DNA from 3 places in the Halomonas sp. hl-4 genome. Region 1 is predicted to be linked to each of the others. Evidence: predicted binding sites of a transcription regulator. Region 1 holds the regulator's gene; each other region holds the start of a gene.

The links. The regulator LexA, encoded in region 1, represses DNA repair genes until DNA is damaged. The targets are predictions, from matches to a motif close to TACTGTNTANNTANACAGTA.
Region 2: CPH17_RS00930 (PA0069 family radical SAM protein) is a predicted target of LexA. The motif match lies at 1,926-1,945, and genes of this name have one in related genera.
Region 3: recN (DNA repair protein RecN) is a predicted target of LexA. The motif match lies at 2,089-2,108, and genes of this name have one in related genera.

The regions. Positions count from the first base shown of each region.
Region 1 is NZ_LT907845.1:777,350-784,411, forward strand. It holds gene ppsR (posphoenolpyruvate synthetase regulatory kinase/phosphorylase PpsR) at 1-794, shown strand, start outside; gene CPH17_RS03825 (hypoxanthine-guanine phosphoribosyltransferase) at 812-1,390, opposite strand; gene nagZ (beta-N-acetylhexosaminidase) at 1,423-2,448, opposite strand; gene CPH17_RS03835 (L,D-transpeptidase) at 2,506-3,030, opposite strand; gene CPH17_RS03840 (TetR/AcrR family transcriptional regulator) at 3,008-3,685, opposite strand; gene lexA (transcriptional repressor LexA) at 3,942-4,604, shown strand; gene purU (formyltetrahydrofolate deformylase) at 4,607-5,461, opposite strand; gene CPH17_RS03855 (ribonuclease J) at 5,724-7,062, shown strand, end outside.
Region 2 is NZ_LT907845.1:166,461-173,522, forward strand. It holds gene CPH17_RS00915 (hypothetical protein) at 1-201, shown strand, start outside; partial or broken gene CPH17_RS20460 (IS30 family transposase) at 289-393, shown strand; gene CPH17_RS00925 (winged helix-turn-helix domain-containing protein) at 471-770, opposite strand; gene CPH17_RS00930 (PA0069 family radical SAM protein) at 810-1,892, opposite strand; gene CPH17_RS00935 (SDR family oxidoreductase) at 2,064-2,795, shown strand; gene CPH17_RS00940 (DinB family protein) at 2,864-3,409, shown strand; gene pgi (glucose-6-phosphate isomerase) at 3,544-5,211, opposite strand; gene CPH17_RS00950 (PTS fructose-like transporter subunit IIB) at 5,380-7,062, opposite strand, start outside.
Region 3 is NZ_LT907845.1:2,257,785-2,264,846, reverse strand. It holds gene fur (ferric iron uptake transcriptional regulator) at 1-242, shown strand, start outside; gene recN (DNA repair protein RecN) at 367-2,040, opposite strand; gene grpE (nucleotide exchange factor GrpE) at 2,236-2,874, shown strand; gene dnaK (molecular chaperone DnaK) at 2,995-4,929, shown strand; gene dnaJ (molecular chaperone DnaJ) at 5,055-6,206, shown strand; gene CPH17_RS10690 (DMT family transporter) at 6,296-7,062, shown strand, end outside.

The DNA of each region.
Region 1 (7,062 bases):
TTACCGCCGAGAGTCTGGGCAGGAGCCTTTTAGCCCAATTCAGTGATGTCGAGATCAATATGCAAACCAAGCCTTATATCGACACCGTGGAAAAAGCTAAGGCCTTAGCTCAGATCATCGACGCCACGGCGGTCCACGACGGCCAAAGGCCAATTATTATCGATACGATTGTCGACCAACAAATCCGCGACGTGATTCGTCAAGCCTCCGGCTTCAAGGTAGATATTTTCTCTACGTTTCTTGAACCTCTGGAGCAGGAACTCGCCACCCATTCGTCCTATAGCGTGGGGCGAACGCACTCGATTGGTAGCGACGACGTCTACATGGATCGCATTCACTCAGTGCATTTCGCGTTGGATAACGACGATGGGGCGCGCACCCATCAGTACGATAAAGCCGATATCATCCTGGTAGGCGTATCGCGCTGCGGCAAAACACCTACCTCGCTCTATCTGGCCTTACAGTTTGGTATTCGCGCCGCCAACTACCCGCTTACAGAAGACGACCTGGATGAAGATGGGATGCTAAAACTGCCCAAGGCACTCGCACCCCACAGGCACAAATTATTTGGCCTAACGATTGACGCACGGCGTCTGGCGGCGATCCGCAACGAGCGCCGACCTAATAGTCGGTATAGCTCGATGGATCAATGTATGCAGGAAATTGAGCAGGCCGAAGCGTTGTATCGACGACTGCATGTGCCTTACATCGATGCCACTCGTTTCTCAGTGGAAGAGATATCCACTCGCATGATTGCCGAAACCGGGTTAGCGCGGCGTTTTTCGCCCCGCTAACCCCGGAAATCGCAGGCTCACATGCCCTTGGGTGCAAAAATCCCTGGGGCATTACGCCAGTAGCCTTTGTAGTCCATGCCAAAACCAAACACGTAACGGTCGGCAACTTCCAGACTGCAATAGTCCGCTTTTAAACCAGGGACTGCTTTTCGGTCATGACGCTTATCGACCAGCACCGCCGTGGTAATACTGGCCGCTTGCGCTTCCTGACAGTAATTCAGAATCGCAGCCAATGTCGTCCCTTCATCTAGAATGTCATCGACGATGACCACGTGCCGTCCGGCCATGGGGATTTCCGGCGACACCCGCCAGAACAGCTCACCACCGCGGGTTTCATTGCGGTAGCGCGTGGCATGTAAGTAATCCACCTCAAGGGGAAACCCCAGTCGGGTTAACAAGTGACCAGTGGTAATCAACCCGCCATTCATGACGCAATAAAAAACCGGCAGTTTATCGCCTAGATCGTCGCTGATCTGTTCGGCCATACGGTCCAGCGCCTGCTCCACCTGCTGCTGGGAAATCAAACAGTCGGCGTTGTCCATTAGCTCGCGCATGGAGTCGAGCGACGCGAGCGCTTCTTTATCTAGCTTTGCCATTAAAATTCCAACCTGCTGGGTAAAAACGGTCTTTAATTGCCAGTTGACAGGGTCGCCATTGCCTCAAGCTGGGCATGCGTGCGACGCCAGCGGCTGAGCGCGGGCAATGCATCCAAGTCTGGCCGAGCACGCTTATAGCGAAGTTTTCCAGGCCGGACGGACTGGGGTGCGGGGACGGCGGACACCACTTCAAGCGCCGCATTACGATCATTGCATACCAGCAACATATCGCAACCCGCTGCCAACGCAGCCGCCGCACGTTCGCGTGGCCCCCCGGCTTGATGAGCACCAGCCATGCTCAAGTCATCTGAAAAGATGCAACCTCTAAACTCCAGCGACTGGCGAAGCATGCCAAGCCAGCTAGGCGAAAAACCAGCGGGTCGCGAGTCAAAGGCCGAGTACACAATATGCGCGGGCATGGCTCCATCGAGCTTTTTCGCCAGAGCGCTAAAGGGAATCAGATCGTGTTGTTTCAGGGCTTCAAACGAGCGATCGTCAATCGGCAGCGCAAGATGCGAATCCGCCGCCACGCCGCCATGCCCTGGGAAATGCTTGCCAACCGCCGCCATACCGGCGTCATGAAGCCCCGCCACTAACGCCCCGCCCAATTCGCTGACTTGCTCGGGCTCAGGGCCAAAGCTGCGATCACCAATCATGCTGGACAATCCGCTGTCAACGTCCAGCACGGGGGCAAAACTAATATCCAAGCCGCAGGCGGCCATCTCCATGCCCAGTAGCCACCCAACATCCTGGGTAAAGGCAAGCGCCGCCGCGCGATCCTGCTGATAATACTCACCGAGACGCGCCATCGGCGGCAGGCGCGTCAATCCTTCCTTGATGCGCTGAACGCGACCGCCCTCCTGGTCCACTGCCAACAACAAATCAGGCCGTAACTTGCGCAACTCGCCACACAATCGACGTACCTGATAGGCGTCTTCGACATTGCGCGAAAATAGGATGACGCCTCCCACCGCGGGCGTTTTCAGCAACTGCCGGTCTGCAGCGGTCAACGTGGTCCCCTCAAGGTCCAACATGACCGAGCCTAATGGATGTGTCATAGCGGGATGTCCAAAAAAAGCGCCAATACTAGACGATGATTAGCGTGAATCCAACGATCAATGCCTGTCGTGAAGCCAGACAGGCGTTCCGGGTGGGGCCTGTTCAAAGAGCCAAAGGAGGTCGTCATTACGCAAACGCACACAACCATGCGAGGCTGGCTGGCCCATTGGTTGATCCGGCGGCGTACCGTGCAGATAAATATAACGACGCTGCGAATCCACCAGGCCGCCACGGTTTAACCCCGATTCAAGTCCACATAGCCATAGAATGCGCGTCAGAATCCAATCTCGCTCAGGGAACTCAGCAGCCATCTCAGTGTTAAACACTTCCCCCGTCCAGCGACGGCCTTTAAACACGGCGTTTTCCGGGGCATTACCGCCAATCGCGGCGCGAATATAGTGCCAGCCAATAGGCGTTTTCCCACTCCCGTCTTGACACCCAACGCCGGCACGCCCGGTGGAAATATTACACTCATAGCGACATACATCGCCTTGCCAGGCACGTAACTGCTGTGCCTGAATGGCAATTTCGAGCCATAACGCCTGGCGGGGAGGCAACTCAATGAGCGACGGTGTCTGCATGATTCTCAATGTCTTTCTCGTCAGGTAGCGGCGCGTTCATTGCCGCCACCACCACCGGTCGAAGGCGGCGAACCAAGTCGCGCACCGTGACGTGCTGGTGGTAATCCTTTTCAGCAATATCGCGCAGCGCATCCAGTCCCGAAAGCGTAAAGATGACGGTACCTAACATAAAGTGTAGCCGCCAAAAGCGCTCGGCGTCCGGCAAATCAGGAGTGGCGCGGCGCACTAAATCAGTGAATCGGCTAAAGACATCCCCGTATTCTTGCTGAATGTAGCGGCGCAAATGGCCCTGGGCTTGGCTGTACGCAAGGCCAAGCAAACGCATAAAGACTTTTAGGCTATTGCGCTCAGCGGGCACCGTCAGCACGGTTGTCGCCATGGTTTCGAGCAGCACCTCAAGGGGAATATCGCGCCCTTCATAGCGAGCTTCAAGATCGTCTAGAGCACTATGAAAACGCTGCGAAAACGGATCCAGATAACGCGCGAATACCGCCTGAATAAGCGCTTTTTTAGAGCCAAAGTGATAATTCACCGCGGCCAAGTTGACTCGCGCCTTACTGGTAATATTGCGTAAGGACGTCTCGGCAAAACCACGCTCTGCAAAGAGCACTTCCGCAGTATCTAGAATGCGCGTCACCGTATCCGATTGAGCCATGCTGCTCTCCATAAAAACGGTCCATAAAAACGGCTGTTTTAAACAAACTAGGATACTACGTTATCGCTAGATAGCTCTCAACGTTTACCTGGCGATAAAAGACGCACCTGTAGCGCAACCGCATCTCCTTATACATCAGGTTGTTAGCCAGACTAACTCAAAGATATACTGGACAGGGAAACATACTGTATACTTAACCACATAGCCAAAAGGTAAACAGACGCTGTCTTGCCCACTTATTCAATTGGAGGCTGGTATGTCGCGGCCGTTAACTGTTCGTCAACAAAATGTCTTCGACTTTATTGTCAAAACCATGGCCGAGCTTGGCTATCCGCCTACCCGGGCCGAAATCGCCAAAGCGCTAGGGTTTCGCTCGCCCAATGCGGCAGAAGAGCATTTGCGGGCACTTGAGCGCAAGGGCGTCATACGCATCATCCGCAACACATCCCGCGGTATCCGCTTACCCAACCAGGAGCCCCAGGAGACGCTTGATACCCAACCATCAGCAACGGATCAGGCGACGGGTTTACCTATTATTGGCGAAGTCGCGGCAGGCAGTCCTATCCTGGCCGCCGAGCACATTGACCGCTACTGCCCCTTACCCGCCGACTACTTCACGCCCAAAGCGGACTATTTGTTACGTGTGCGCGGGCTTTCAATGCAAAACATCGGCATTCTGGAAGGCGACCTGCTCGCTGTACACCGTACCCAGCACATTCGGGATGGGCAAATTGTCGTTGCCCGCCTGGAAGATGAAGTGACCGTTAAGCGTTTTAAACGCGAAGGCCATCACGTCACTTTAATCGCGGAAAACACCGACTTTGCCCCGATCGAGATCGACCTACGTAGCCAGCCACTCGAAATCGAAGGTGTGGGCGTCGGCGTTATCCGCGGTGGCAATGGCCAAGCGCTTGGCTAACGCTAGCTAAACACGATGGTTTTATTACCGTGCACCAGCACGCGGTCTTCCAAGTGCCAACGAAGACCTCGTGCTAGCACGGCTTTTTCCACGTCACGCCCAAAGCGCACCAGAGCCGTCGGTGTATGACAGTGACTGACCCGGTGGATGTCTTGCTCAATGATAGGTCCCGCATCCAGCTCTTGGGTAACGTAATGGCAAGTTGCGCCTATTAGCTTTACACCGCGCTCATAGGCTTGGTGATACGGCTTGGCACCGGCAAATGAGGGCAGAAAGCTGTGGTGGATATTGATCACCTGCCCCGCATAGCGCTGGCACAACGCTGGCGGCAGAATTTGCATATAGCGGGCCAACACCACGCAGTCTGCTCGCGCTTGGTCAATATGCGCTTGCACTTGCCCAAAGGCCGCTGGTTTATCCTTGGGATCCACGGGAACATGGTGATAGGGAATACCGTACCACTCGGTTAACGACCGCATATCATCATGATTCGATATCACGCCAACAATATCGCAATCAAGCTCACCTACCTGCCAGCGGTAGAGTAAATCAACCAAACAATGTGATTCTCGCGATACCATCAACACGACCCGCCGACGCTTCTGGGTATCGACCAACGCCCACTGCATATCAAACTGCGCAGCCACAGGTTCAAAGGCCGAACGTAACGCTTCCGCCGACATACCCAATGAATCCGCTAATATTTCGTAGCGCATAAAAAAACGCCCGGTTTGCAGATCAGAATGCTGACTAGCCTCAGTAATAGACCCGCCTTGCGCGGCAATAAAACTCGATACTTCCGCCACAATTCCCACCTGGTCTGGGCAGGACACCACTAAACGATAAAAATGCGACATAGTCATTACTCTTAACGGTTTACCACGCGGCTATTGTCATGGCCGTCCATGGGCATTCAACAAACGTCTAGTGTACCCAATGCGACGCCCGCAATCATCGACTGTCACGGCGATGATTGTTAGCCGACCGCCGCTTACCGTATAGTTGAGGAATTATTTTTTAGGCTTTATTACTCTGATGCATCCACCGCGCGCTCATATTCGTCCCCGTCGTCGCCCCCCATTGCGCATCTTGCCGTTAGGCGGTTGTGGGGAGATTGGCATGAATCTGACGCTATATGGCTACGAGGATCACTGGATCGCCGTGGATTGCGGCATGATGATTCGTCAGGATTTACCCAACGCTCCGCTCCAAGTCCCCAACCTGGCGACGCCGAAAGCATTGGGCATCGCGCCTAAAGCGCTGTATATCACCCACGGGCATGAAGACCATATTGGCGCAGTTGCCTGGCTCTGGCCTCACTGGCAATGCCCCATTTATGCCACGCCCCTGGCGGCAGGCTTATTGCGTCTCAAATTTGCCGAGCATCAACTCAGCAGCGCCGCCATCCATGTAGTCGAGCCCGGTGAGGCCTTGCAAAGCGGCCCTTTCATCCTTCGCTATCTGGCGGTTCCTCACTCAATACCCGAGAGCTGCGCGTTGATCGTCATGGCAGGTCTCTACCGCGTGCTGCATAGCGGGGACTGGAAGCTTGATCCCGAGCCGATCATCGGTGAGCCGATCAATCAAGCACAGTTCAAGGCACTCGCGCCAGTTGACTTGGTGATAGGCGATTCCACTAACGCTCCGATGCCAGGCCACTCGGGCAGCGAAGGTGATGTCGCCCGAGCACTTGCCGCAACGCTCGCCGCCTGCGAAGGCAGAGTGATTGTTTCCTGCTTCGCCAGTAATTTAGCCCGCGTGTTGGCAATTGGGCGCGCAGCTTATCAGTGCGGACGGCGTGTTAGTTTGATGGGACGCTCAATGGAACGCATGGTAGGCGTCGCCCGCGGTCTCGGCTATTTGGACGATTTTCCGACGTTAGTGCCCGCCCACGACCTCGGTTACCTCCCCCCCGATGAAGTCGTCGTCATTGCCACAGGCAGCCAAGGCGAGCCGCGTGCTGCGCTTCAACGGCTTGCTCAGGGCCGTCACCCTCACGTTGATTTACAGCCAGGCGACAACGTGATTTTTTCCGCGAAAGCGATTCCCGGGAATGAGCGACCCATTGAGCAGCTAAAAAAGCGTTTGCAACAACTTGGCGTTCGGCTCTTCGATGAATTCAGCCACCCCGAACTACACGCGACGGGGCACCCGGCACAGGAGGAAATGACTCGCTTTTATGAGTGGTTAATGCCAAGACACCTGCTGCCTGTCCACGGGGAAAGCCAACATCAACAGGCCCATCAACAGCTAGCGGCGACTCTTGGTATTAATGCACCGCTAGCACCCGTCAATGGCGACATGATTCGCTTTGATCAAGAGGGGCTGCATCACGAGCAGCACTACCCGCAACCACCATGCATCGTCAGTCAGAACAGTGTTGTCCCCCACCCTGGGCTGGAAAGCGACAGTAGCGCCCACCCGCGCCGGGGCAGCCTTTATTTAGCGCTGCCAGTTA
Region 2 (7,062 bases), 610 kb from region 1:
TCTCGTTCAGGATCCTGGGCGGGAATGTTGATTTTCCCCTTTATACTTATTGGACTGATGCCAACGTTGGTGATCAACATTATCTGGACGGCTGCCACTTTTGAAAAAAAGCATTCGGAAGGCATGATTTTTCTTAGAGGTATTCTTGTCTCCATGTTAGTTCCATTTTTGCTGTCGCCATTTCTGTTCGGGTTAGGCTGAGAAATTGACGAGTACTTGTAGCATCATGAGAAAAAGGACGGTCTCAATGACAAAGTGTAACACCTGACCCATCAGGTATCGTGTTCCTTGCCACATTGCTACCGCCGCTTCACTGCTGAAGACCGAGCCGCCACGATGATGATGCGAACCAGCCACCTGATCCGGGCTATTGCCACGCACTTGGGGCGAGCGAATTGGTCATAAGTAAGGTAGGGCTACACAATAGATTTAAACGGCTTTTTAAATCGACCTTATTGCGGATAGCTGATTTATAAATAGCCGAGTAATTGCTTAAGCCGTTCGGCGTGGCTAGCCACCCATTGAGGGTCAATCGCGCCCCAGTTTTGAATGCGATAGCGGCCAATGTTGTGTCGCTCGCCTTTGTCTTTCTCGAAAACGCACTCTATGTCGAGCTCGGCAAGCGAGGTGATGGTGTCTTGCGCGGTGCGACGAGGCATGCCGGTGGCCTCTATCAGGGCCGGCACGCTGGCAACCCCCTGGTCAATCAAATATGCCACGTAAAGACGGCGGTAAAAACTCGATTTTGTTTTGCTCAGCGGCGCGGACATTTTGCATCCTTCTACACAGTGAAAATATTGCCCGCCAGTCTAAATGAATAAATCCCCCTGCGCGCGCGGTGGGCGAAAGTCGCGGGTGTTCAAGCCCTGCTCGGTGCGTGACTGCATGTTCCACTGGCGGCTGGCGCGATTAAACCGCTGGCCAATCATCTCGGCAAACACTCCTTCTCCGCGAAAGCGCTTACCAAAGCGCGCGTCGTAATCTTTCCCACCCCGGCACTGACGAATCAAGCTCATGACCTTTGCCGCCCGCTCGGGGTAGTGGGCTTCCAGCCACGCTTCGAACAACGGGGCGACTTCATGGGGCAGGCGCAACAGCATCCAGGAGGCGGTGCGAGCTCCCGCTCGGCTTGCGGCTTCCAAAATACGCTCGATTTCATGGTCGGTGAGCCCTGGAATAATCGGCGAGACCAGCGTGCCCACGGGAACACCCGCGGTATTTAGCTCGCGGATCACCTTTAAGCGCGCCTGGGGCGACGCCGTACGCGGCTCCAGCGTGCGTTTTAGATTGGCATCCAGGCTGGTAAGGCTGACAAACACCCGCACCAACCGATGCTCAGCCATTTCTGATAGAAGCTCTAAGTCACGCAGTATCAAGCTGCTCTTGGTCACAATGGTGACCGGGTGTCGGCATTCTAGTAACAGCTCAAGCAAGCGGCGGGTGGTTTGGTGTTTAGCCTCTAACGGCTGATAGCAATCGGTATTGCCCGAGAGATTAATCGGCCGACAGACATAGTTCGGATGGCACAGTTCTTCGGATAATCGCTCCACCAAGCCGCTGCGGGCAATCAGTTTGGTTTCAAAATCCAGCCCTGGTGATAAATCCCAATAGGCATGAGAAGGGCGCGCGTAGCAATAAACACAGCCATGTTCACAGCCGCGATACGGATTCAGCGAGCGGTCAAACGGTAAATCCGGTGAGTTATTCCAGGACAGCGCGCTTTTGCTCACTTCCTCGCGCACTTCGGTGGCGATAGTCGTCGATGATTCCTCCCGCCACCAGCCGTCGTCTTCCACAACGCTGTGGGTGGGCGCAAAACGGTTATGCGGGTCATACGTCGCCCCGCGCCCTTTATAGGGAGATAGCTGGGAAGGGTGGCCAAGAGATGCCATGGGTTCACCTCTTTAATATGGTTTTATATACAGTAGTGGTGAAATAAACAGAAATCAATAGTAAGTAAATTACGTAATCTGGTAGCAGGCTAAAAGGACGCTACCCAAAGAACTATGGTGGGTTTAATGTGCTAGGTGGGTTTGTGACCAAAGAGTCAGCGAGGAGGCGCTATGTCAAAAGTAGTCATTGTGACAGGAGGAAGCCGGGGTATTGGGGCCGCAACGTCAATGTTGCTTGGTGCCCAAGGCTATGCGGTGTGTGTTAACTATCTTGCTAACAGAGAACGAGCGGATAGCGTGGTGGATTCTGTTGTCCGTGATGGTGGCCAAGCCTTTGCCTGTCAAGCGGATGTCAGCAAAGAGGCTGACGTCATCCGTCTGTTTGATGCAGCAGAAGAGCGCTTTGGCAGTGTCACTCACTTGGTCAACAATGCAGGCATACTGTTTACTCAATCCAAGCTGGCGGATATCGACCTTGCGCGCTTTAACCAAGTGCTGAATAGCAACGTGGTCAGCTGTTTTCTGTGTTCGAGAGAAGCCGTGAGACGTTTTCAACAGGGTAGTGCAATCGTCAATGTCTCGTCGCTTGCCTCGCAAACAGGCTCGCCCTTTGAATATGTTGACTACGCTGCATCGAAAGGTGCCATGGACACCCTAACAAAGGGGTTGTCTCGCGAAGTTGCTGGCTCTGGGATTCGGGTTAACGCCGTTCGTCCCGGTTTTATCTACACTGATATGCATGCCGATGGTGGAGAACCAGGGCGGGTTGACCGTTTAGCTCCCCAGATTCCTATGCAGCGTGGCGGTAGCGCCGAAGAAGTGGCTAATACCATCGCTTGGTTGCTCTCGGACGAAGCCTCTTATGTCACGGGATCATTTATTGATGTGGCAGGCGGGCGGTAATGCTGTTCTTCGCCCATATTCAAACGTTCTAAATGGATGCTGCTTTTGATAAGGAAAGGTCTTAACTCATGACACTTCAACAACACTTCGAGCAGTTAGCCACTTATAACCAGTGGATGAACGCTAAACTCTATGATGCCGCCGGTACGCTGAGCGACTCTGAACTGACGGAAGAGCGTGGCGCGTTCTTCGGCTCGATTTTTGGCACACTAAACCACATCGCGGTAGCCGACACGATTTGGCTCAAGCGGTTTGCAACACACGCCTCCTCTTCCGAAAGAACGCTTGAGGTAATGGGGGCACTACCTACGCCAGCTCGTCTTGATCAGACTCTCTTTGATGGCTTGGAGGGGTTGAAAGCGCATCGCCAATGGCTCGATACCGTGATTATTAACTGGGTAGCGGCGCTGACAGACGACGAGTTGAGTACCACGCTGAGTTATCACAACACAAAAGGAGTGGCATCAAAACGGCGCTACTCAAGCCTGGTCGTTCACTTCTTCAATCACCAAACCCATCACCGCGGGCAGACAACAACGCTGCTCTCCCAAGCCGGTGTGGATGTTGGCGTCACCGATCTGCTGGCGTTGATTCCGGAGGAGGTGGAAATATGATGCTTAACCACCTTTTTAACTTTCTAGTTCGTTGATGTTATGTAGCTGACCGTATATAGGGGCTAGGGGCAGGAATAAACGCCTTGGTTTTCTCAAGCCAAGGCGTTCGTTTTTCTCCCGTTTACCAGACTAGCCTAGCGCTTCTTCTTGGCAGGTTTCTTATCGGCAGCGGCTTGGACGCTCTCCTTCTCGTCGCTGCCGCCATCGGGGAAGTGGGCACGTACCAGTTCCAGCAGGCCCTGGGTGGAGGCGTCGAAATCGGCGGCGTTGGTGTCAATGCGCTCGCTGATTTCGCCGGCGATACGCTTGCCAAGCTGCACGCCCCATTGATCGAAGGAGTTGATGTTCCAGATCACCCCTTGCACGAACACTTTGTGCTCGTATAGCGCGATCAACGCTCCCAGGTTTTTCGGCGTTAGCTCATCCAGCAGTAGGGTGCTGGAAGGGCGATTGCCGGGGCAACTGTAGGGGTCGTGCTGGCTGAGTTCTTTACTATCGCCCTGACTACCTTCCATAAAGGCGTTGGCCTGGGCGAGCATGTTGGTCAGCAGAGCGAAATGATGGTCTTCCACGCCCGGCTCGGGCTTGAGCGAGGCGATAAAGTCGATGGGCACATAGCGGGTGCCCTGGTGCAGTAGCTGGAAGAAGGCGTGCTGACCGTTGGAGCCGGTTTGGCCCCACACAATCGGGCCGGTTTTGTAGTTCACCGGGTGGCCGAAGATATCCACCGACTTGCCGTTGGATTCCATATCCAACTGCTGCAGGAATGAGGGTAACTGGTGCAGGGCCTGGTCGTAAGGCACCACCGCCTGGGTTTCAGCGCCGATGAAATTGATGTACCAGATGCCGATCAGCGCCATCAGCACCGGCATGTTCTCTGAGAAGGGCGCTTCAATGAAGTGATTGTCCATCTCATGCGCGCCTTCCAGCAGCTCGATAAACCCTTCAAAGCCGATGGAAAGGGCGATGGGCAGGCCGATCGACGACCACATGGAGTAGCGCCCGCCGACCCAGGCCCAGAATTCGAATACGTTCTCTTCGCGGATGCCGAACTCCATCGCCGCCTTGCGGTTGGTAGAGGCGGCGATAAAGTGCGCGCCTACGTCGGCATCGTCACCGGCGTTTTCCAGGAACCAGCGCCGCGCCGTTTTGGCGTTGAGCAGCGTTTCCTGAGTAGAGAAGGTTTTGGTTGAGACGATAAACAGCGTGGTGGCCGGGTCGAGCCGGGATAGCACCTTTTGGATATGGGTGCCATCCACGTTGGAAACAAAGTGGAAGTGCAACTCCGGGTGGCGGTATTTGAGCAGCGCGCGAACCGCCATATTGGGGCCAAGATCGGAGCCGCCAATGCCGATGTTGACCACGTCTTTGATGCGTTTGCCGCTGTAGCCTTTCCACTCGCCGCTGCGCACCGCCTCGGAAAACAGCTTGATCTGCTCGCGGGTGCGGGTGATTTCCGGCATGACGTCCTTGCCGTCGACAAACACCGGTTCGTCGCCCAGGTGGCGCAGTGCGGTGTGCAAGACCGGACGGTCTTCGGTGACGTTGATGATATCGCCGGAGAACATCTGCGCGCGCCGCTGTACAAGCGCGGAGTGGTCGGCTAACTCAATCAGCTTGGCCAGCACTTCATCGGAGACATGATGCTTGGAGTAGTCGAGGAAAAGACCGCCCACCCGCAGGCTCATTTTGTCAAAGCGCTGCGGGTCATTGGTGAAATAGTCACGAATGCGGTCGTTAGCGGTTTTGTCGCGCAGGCGTTCAAGTGCCTGCCACGTCACACTGCGGGTTAGCTGGAACATAGAGAGGTCCGTTGTTGTAGGTCGGCGAGTTGCCTTGAGGTTATGTATGTAAAAATACTACATAAAACCCACGCTGTGGCAACCTTACGCGGATAAAAGCATGGCACAAGGTAATAAAACCAATAATACGCCAATGAAAAGGCGGGCAATGGCCCGCCTGACATCCGCTTAGCTGGCAACCGCCACCTGTGCGGCGCCGCGTTTTATCATGGCGTAGCCCAGTCCGGTAATCAGCGAGCCGATCACAATGGCACCCAGGTAGAGAATAACCGGCGTGATGGCGTTGGGAATCAGCAGGACAAAAATGCCGCCATGCGGTGCCATCAGTTTAGCGCCTACCAGCATGGAAAGCGCACCGGTAACCGCACCGCCCAGAATACAGGCGGGAATCACGCGTAGTGGGTCTTTGGCTGCAAACGGAATTGCCCCCTCGCTGATAAAGCACATGCCCAGCACAAATGACGCCTTGCCCGCTTCTCGCTCGGGCGCCGAGAACTTGTGGCGTGCCACGAAGCTGGCAATCCCCATGCCGATAGCAGGCACCATGCCCGCGGCCATAATCGCGGCCATAGGGCCGTAAGTCTCGGATGCCAGCAGGCCTACGCCAAAGGTATAGGCGGCTTTATTGACCGGGCCACCCAGGTCGAAACACATCATCGCGCCTAGCAGAACGCCCAGCAGCACGGCGTTGGTGGAACCCATGGTCTCGAGAAAGCTGGTCAGCGCGTTGAGGATGCCTGCAACAGGTTCGCCGACGATATAGATCATCACCAGGCCGGTGACCAAGCTGGCGATTAGCGGAATAATCAGAATCGGCTTAAGCGATTCGATACTCGAAGGTAGCTTGACGTAGCGAATAACGGCCAAGGCTACGTAACCTGCTAAAAAGCCCGCCAGAATGCCGCCGATAAAGCCGGAACCAATGCTAGAGGCCAACATGCCGCCAATCATCCCCGGCGCGATACCGGGGCGGTCGGCAATCGAGTAAGCGATATAACCTGCGAGCACAGGAATCATCAACGCGAAGGCGGTGCCACCACCAATTTCCATTAGCGCAGCAGGCAGCGAGCCTTCCTCCTCGGCGGCGTTAATGCCAAATACAAACGATAGCGCGATCAATAAGCCACCAGCCACGACCATCGGTAGCATAAACGAGACGCCGGTTAGTAGGTGCTTGTAAACGCCTTTTTCCTTGGCACTTTTGCCTTCACCGCCAGTGCTGGGCTGGTTGCTGTCTTCAACGCTTGCGTAGGTAAGGGCGGCTTCCAGGGTCGGACGCGGTTTTTTCAGTGCATTACCGGTAGACGTGCGATAAATGCGTTTGCCCGCAAAGCGGCTGGGATCAACGTCGATATCGCAGGCGAGTACCACCACATCGGCGTCGGCAATTTCCTGTTCGGTCAGTTGGTCCTGCGCGCCGACGGAGCCCTGGGTTTCCACGCGAATGGCGTGGCCCATGGCCTTGCCCGCTTCGGCCAGCGCTTCGGCAGCCATAAAAGTATGCGCAACGCCCGTCGGGCAGGCCGTCACGGCAACAATCTTTTGGCCTCCAGTGGCCGCTGGCACAGCGGTGCTGGCAGTGGGCCCACTAGCGGGCGTCTGATAAAGCGGCGCATCACGTTTTGCCGTGGTCAAGAAGGTGCTGGGATCGGCGAGCGCCTCGGCAATCGGCGCTCGATACAGGCGCTTACCTTCAAAACGCTCGGGCGCGGGAACATGCTCGGCTGCGACGACAATCAAGTCGGCGTTGGCAATCTGCTCGGCGGTGGCGGCTTCTAGCGGCGCGAGTTCGCCGTGCATTTCCACGTGAACATGCCAGCCCATTCGCTCGGCTGCCTGTTCCAGCCGCTT
Region 3 (7,062 bases), 1.5 Mb from region 1:
GTCACAATTTCGATGGCGGTCATGCGGTATTTGAGATGACGCAAGAAGACCACCATGACCACATGGTGTGTTTAGAAAGCGGTGAAATCGTCGAATTCGTCGACGAAATCATTGAGCGTCGTCAACAAGAAATCGCTGAAGAGCACGGCTACGAATTAGTGGACCATGCCTTGGTGTTGTACGTTCGCCCTCGTGGATCGGACGTCACGCGCCAAGACAGTGGACCTACTAACAAAAAGTAGGGCGCACGCCAAAGCCTCTGCTGTCCTGCCCATCGCCTCTGGGCTGCCTAGCTGAAATGCTAGGCGGCCCGGGGGCGTTTCTGTGGGACGTTCGATAATAGCCAAGGGCGCGCGAGGCGCGTTGTTAATGCGGTTTGCGTTGGCTTGCGTTGAGCATTTCACGTGCGTGGGCAAGGGTTTGGTCAGAGAGCGTGACGCCGCCCAGCATGCGGGCGAGTTCGCTCACACGACCCTGTTCATCGAGAAGGGCCATCTGCGTCAGGGTCGTATCGCGCTTAGCGCGTTTTTCAATGTGTAGATGTTGGTGAGCCTGTGCGGCCACCTGGGGCAGGTGAGTGACGGTCATTACCTGACCGTTTTCGCCGAGCTTGCGCAGCAGTTGGCCAACGATTTCCGCGGTGGCGCCGGACACTCCCACGTCGACTTCATCAAACACCAGGCTTGGAATGGTCGAGTGAGACGCGGCGACGACCTGTATGGCCAAGCTAATGCGCGAAAGCTCACCGCCTGACGCCACCTTGGTGAGCGGTCTGGCGGGTTGGCCGGGGTTAGCGCTGATTAAAAAGTGGACATGGTCGAGGCCTTCCGCTGCCGGTGTGTCGCGGGGGGTGACGGCAACTTCGAAGCGCGCCTTGCCCATGGCCAGAAAGGTAAGCTGCTGCTGAACTTCTTTACCCAATTGCACAGCCGCTTTTTGGCGTGCTTCGCTTAGCCGTTTGGCCTCGCCGCGATAGCGCTCACGGTAGTTGGCGAGCTGGGCGCTCAGGGTTTCAATATCGTTATCGCTGTTGTCCAACTCAGCAACTTCGCGAGTCAGCTCAGCGTGCAGTGCACAGACCTCATCCGGCGCGACATGGTGTTTGCGGGCGATACGGTGAACATCAGCCAAGCGCTGCTCCACCCAAGCCAAGCGTTCCGGGTCGAGCTCGGTGGTGCTGGCGAAATGGTTGAGTTCGCTGGCCGCTTCTTCAATCTGAATGCGCGCATCGCTGAGCATGGCGAGGGTATTGGCCAGCGTACCTTTGTCGCTCCCTGGTAAGGCGCTTAAATGCGTATAAGCTTGGTTAAGCAGCGACAGGGCGCCGCCTTCGTCGCTGGCGCAGCAATCGGCGGCAAATTGTGTTTCACGTAAGGTTTCGTCGGCGTGGGCCAGCGTGTGCTGCTCGTTTTCCAGGGTCTCCAATTCGCCTTCCGCAAGCCCCAGCTGGTCGAGTTCTTCTACCTGATAACGCAGCAATTGTCGTTTGGCTTCCACTTCGCTGCCAGCTTCCTTGCGCTGTTTAAGACGCCGGTTGGTGCTGCGCCAGTCGTGATACGTCGCGGCAAGCCGCTGTGCCGCCTCGCGAAGTCCCGCATAATCATCGAGCAGCGCGAGGTGAGTTTCTTCACGCATTAACGCTTGGTGGGCATGCTGGCCGTGAATCTGTACCAGCCGTTCACCCAGCGATTTTAGGTCGCTGATCGTGGCCGGCTGTCCATTGATCCAGGCCTTGGAGCGTCCACTTGCGGTTACCACGCGCCGCAACAAGCACTCGTCGCAGGGGAGTTCCCGGCTACTCAGCCACTCGATGGCAGCGGGCAAGTGCTGAATATCGAATCGCGCCGATAGGTCTGTGCGCTCACTGCCGTGGCGCACGCTGCCGGCATCGGCGCGCTCACCCAAGCAAAGGCCCAATGCTCCCAATAAAATTGATTTGCCCGCCCCGGTTTCGCCGGTAATGGCGGTCATGCCATGCGTCAGGTCGAGCTCTAGATGCTCAACGATCGCGTAATCTCGAATAGCAAGCTGAGTCAGCATAAGGCCCTCCTGAGGCACAGCGGAGCGAGCGCGGCATGCGCGCCTGAGTATTGTTGTTTTATACAGTAGTCGAAACCGCGCTTCAATGCCCACTTGAGATGGCTTTTATGGTCCCCATATACCGTGCATAGCCAATTTATATCGCTACTTACTATCGGGCTTTTGACTAGCCCCCGAACGTTGCAGGAGCAAGGCATGGCAAAAGAACCGCAAACGCCACTAGATGACGAGCTGGCTCGCCACGAGCAAGAAGCAGAAACCCCGGAGCAAGAGGCGGAAGATCGCTTGGTTGAAGGCGAGCTGGAAGGCTTGATTAATGACGAAGAAGCGATTGTTGATAGCGTCGATGACGGCTCCGAAGCAGACGCCCTGGCCGCCCAGGTACAAGACCTGGAGCAACGTCTGGCAGAAGCCAACGACCAATCGCTAAGAGCGGCCGCTGAAGCGCAAAACGTGCGTCGTCGAGCGGAGCTTGAAGCCGAAAAGGCACGCAAATTTGCCTTGGAAAAGTTTGTTAAAGACCTGCTGCCGGTCGTCGACAGCCTGGAAAAAGCGCTCGAATCCATGCAGGAAGACGCCTCAGACGTTCATCGAGAAGGCGTCTCAATGACACTGAAGATGCAGCTTGATGTGCTGAACAAGTTTGGTGTCGAAAGCATTGAGCCCCAAGGCGAACCCTTCGACCCGCAAGTTCATGAAGCCATGGCGATGGTGCCGAACCCTGAGCTCGAGCCCAACACCGTCATGGAGGTAATGCAAAAAGGCTACTCATTGAATGGACGTCTTGTACGCCCAGCGATGGTAGTCGTTAGTCAGAAAGCGAGTGAGTCATAAGGCAGATAAGGCATAAAAAAGCCTTGAAAAGTCTCAGGTGGCCCCCAAATAAAGGGCAACCCCGCGGGATACCCGCAATCAGTTTGACGTATTGAAACAACCAGATTCGAGGTTCTTATTATGGGACGCATTATTGGTATTGATTTGGGCACCACCAACTCTTGTGTATCGGTGCTCGATGGCGACAGTGCAAAAGTCATTGAAAATGCGGAAGGCGGCCGTACCACACCGTCTATCATCGCTTACACCGACGACGGTGAAACGCTCGTTGGCCAGGCAGCCAAGCGCCAAGCGGTCACCAACCCAGAAAACACGCTATATGCCATCAAGCGTCTAATCGGCCGTCGTTTTAAAGACGATGTCGTACAAAAAGACATTAAAATGGTGCCTTACAAAATTACCGAAGCGGATAACGGTGACGCTTGGGTAGAAGTGAAAGGTAAAAAAATGGCGCCGCCGCAGGTCAGCGCGGAAGTGCTTAAGAAAATGAAGAAGACGGCGGAAGATTACCTCGGCGAAACTGTTACCGAGGCGGTCATTACGGTACCGGCTTACTTCAACGACAGCCAGCGTCAGGCTACCAAGGATGCGGGTCGCATCGCTGGTTTGGATGTTAAGCGCATCATCAACGAGCCGACCGCGGCAGCGCTCGCCTACGGTATGGACAAGTCTCGCGGCGATAAAACCATCGCGGTCTACGACCTGGGCGGCGGTACCTTCGATATTTCGATCATCGAAGTCGCCGATGTTGACGGCGAAACCCAGTTTGAAGTGCTGGCCACCAATGGCGACACTTTCCTGGGCGGCGAAGACTTTGACCTGGCGTTGATTAACTATCTGGTTGACCAGTTCAAATCGGACAGCGGTATTGACCTGTCCGGTGACAATCTGGCCATGCAGCGTCTGAAAGAAGCCGCCGAGAAAGCCAAAATCGAGCTGTCCAGCGCACAGCAAACCGACGTTAACCTGCCGTACATCACGGCGGACAACACAGGGCCGAAGCACCTTAACGTGAAGGTGACCCGTGCCAAGCTGGAATCGCTGGTAGATGACCTGGTACAGCGCTCAATGGAGCCGTGCAAGATGGCCCTTAAAGATGCTGGCCTGTCGGCATCTGAAATTGACGACGTGATCCTGGTCGGTGGCCAGACGCGCATGCCGCTGGTCCAGCAGAAAGCCGCTGAGTTCTTCGGTAAAGAAGCACGTAAAGACGTTAACCCTGACGAAGCGGTGGCCGTGGGTGCTGCGATTCAGGGCGGTGTGCTGGGCGGCGACGTTAAAGACGTACTGCTGCTCGACGTTACCCCGTTAACCTTGGGTATCGAAACCCTGGGGGGTGTAATGACACCGCTGATCGAGAAAAACACCACTATTCCGACCAAGAAGACGCAAACCTTCTCCACGGCGGATGACAACCAGACGGCGGTGACCATCCATGCCGTGCAAGGCGAGCGTAAGCAAGTATCGCAGAACAAGTCGCTGGGTCGCTTTGATCTTGCCGATATTCCGCCCGCGCCGCGCGGTGTGCCGCAAATCGAAGTGGCTTTCGATCTGGATGCCAACGGTATTCTGAACGTATCAGCCAAAGATAAGGCAACCGGCAAAGAGCAGTCGATCGTCATCAAGGCGTCCAGCGGCTTGACCGACGAAGAAATCGATCAAATGGTACGCGATGCCGAAGCCCACGCGGACGAAGATAAAAAGTTCGAAGCGCTGGTGCAGCTGCGTAACCAGGCGGACGGCATGATCCACGCTACGCGTAAAACGCTGGAAGAAGCCGGTGACAAAGCGACCGATGACGAGAAACAAGCCATCGAAACCGCTATCACCGAGTTGGAAGAAGCCACTAAAGGCGACGACCAAGAGCTGATTCAGCAAAAACTCGACGCGCTCACCGAGGCGTCAGGCAAGCTGGCACAAAAGATGTACGCCGAGCAGGCAGAAGGCGCTGAGCAGCCGGGTGAAGAGGGCGCCGACCAAGGCAAATCGAAGCCTGAAGAAGACGTGGTTGACGCCGAGTACGAAGAAGTCAACGACGAGCAAAAGAAACAGTAACCCCTCTTTCTGCCAAGGAAAGCGGTGACGCGGGAGGCAACCTCCCGCGTTGCTGTTTCCGCGGCCGAGACGCTCGAAGTTAAATGTGCAGTTGAATGCGTAGCTAACCAGGAGGCGTAGGACCCATGTCCCAACGCGATTATTATGAAGTCCTGGGTGTCGAAAAAGGGGCTGATCAGAAAGAGATCAAGAAGGCCTACCGTCGCCTGGCGCAAAAGTATCACCCCGACCGTAACCCGGATGATGACACCGCTGCGGAGAAATTCCGTGAGGTATCGGAAGCCTACGAAGTCTTAACCGACAGCGAAAAACGTGCCGCTTACGATCAGTTTGGCCATGCCGGGGTTGACGGCCAAGGCGGCTTTGGTGGCGGAGGTTTTGGCGGCGGTGGCGCTGGCGATTTCAGCGACATCTTTGGCGATGTGTTTGGCGATATTTTCGGTGGCGGCGGTGGACGTCGGCGCGGCCCCAATGCGCCTGCACGGGGCTCTGATCTGCGCTATAACCTTGAGCTGGACCTGGAAAACGCAGTGGCCGGTACCACGGTCGATATCCGCGTACCGCGGCATATTGAATGCGATCGCTGCGATGGCGGCGGTGCTGAACCAGGTTCAAGCAAAGATACCTGTCCAACGTGCCATGGCCACGGCCAAGTGCGTATGCAGCAAGGTTTCTTCGCCGTTCAGCAAACCTGCCCGACCTGTCATGGCTCTGGCCAACACATCAAAGTGCCGTGCCATAAATGTAACGGCGAAGGTCGCGTGCGCGAGACCCGGACGCTGTCGGTGAAGATTCCCCCAGGCGTGGACACCGGCGACCGCATCCGTTTGAATGCGGAAGGCGAAAGCGGCGTCAACGGCGGCCCTCCGGGCGATTTGTATGTCCAGGTAGCCATCAAGCCGCACCATATCTTCCAGCGTGACGGTAAGCACCTGCAGTGTGATGTGCCGATCAACTTTGTTGATGCTGCCCTTGGCGGGGAGCTGGAAGTGCCGACGCTCGACGGGCGCGTGAAGCTGAAAATTCCGCCGGAAACCCAAACCGGCAAGCTATTCCGTCTGCGCGGTAAAGGCGTGAAGCCCGTGCGTGGCGGTGCTCCTGGCGATCTGCTATGCAAAGTGGTGGTGGAAACCCCGGTCAATCTCAATGACGAGCAGCAAGACCTGCTGCGTCAGCTACAAAAGAGCTTGGACGGCACCAACAGCCATAGCCATTCGCCGAAGAAAACCGGCTTTTTCGATAGCGTGAAGAAGTTCTTTGAAGAGATGAAGCCGTAATTTTGAGATGATGCTAATCAGCTAGGTGCTTGGTTCAAAAACCCTCGGTTCGCCCGGGGGTTTTTGCTGTTTAGGGAGTGCTGTACACGATGGATAACCTCCAGGAGAGGCCCACTAAAGGTATTTTGCTTAGGATTCTCTCTGGTGTGCTATTTACCGGCATGTTGGTGAGCATCAAGGCGGTCAGTGACGTTGTGCCGGTGGGCCAGTCGGTATTTTTCCGCTCGCTGTTTGCGCTGTTGCCCATAGTGGTATTTCTTGCCCTGCGCCGGGAGTTTCCTCGCGGGCTGGCAACGCGTCGCCCGCTGGGGCATGCGTTGCGCTCTGGCTTGGGGGCGGCGGCGATGTTCGCGTCCTTTGCGGCGGTCGCTCTATTGCCGGTTGCCGAGGCTACGTTGCTCGCCCAGTTAACGCCGGTGTTCATGGCCGTTGGTGGGATTTTGCTATTGAGCGAGCGGTTTTCGCTCCATCGTGCCGGCGCCATTGTGTTTGCGCTCTTAGGTATGGCGGTATTAGTGCTGCCTGGGTTGGAAGCGGACGAGGCGGGTGGGCAATTGCCGGGCTATGCGTTAGGGGCGCTTAGCGCGTTGTTAACGGCAGGGGCGCTGCTTACCGTGCGGCGGATTTCACGTACGGAAACAGCAGGTGCTATCGCCTTCTATTTTATACTGGTGTCGTCGCTGGCAGGCCTGGCAACGCTACCGATGGGCTGGGCGGCGCTTAGCCCAGAAGAGTTTGGGTTGCTGGTGTTGTCAGGCCTGTTTGGCGGCGCGGCGCATATCGCGATGACGCTGGCGTTGCGCTATGCGGAAGCATCGCGCTTGGCGCCATTTGAGTATATAGCATTGGTGTGGCC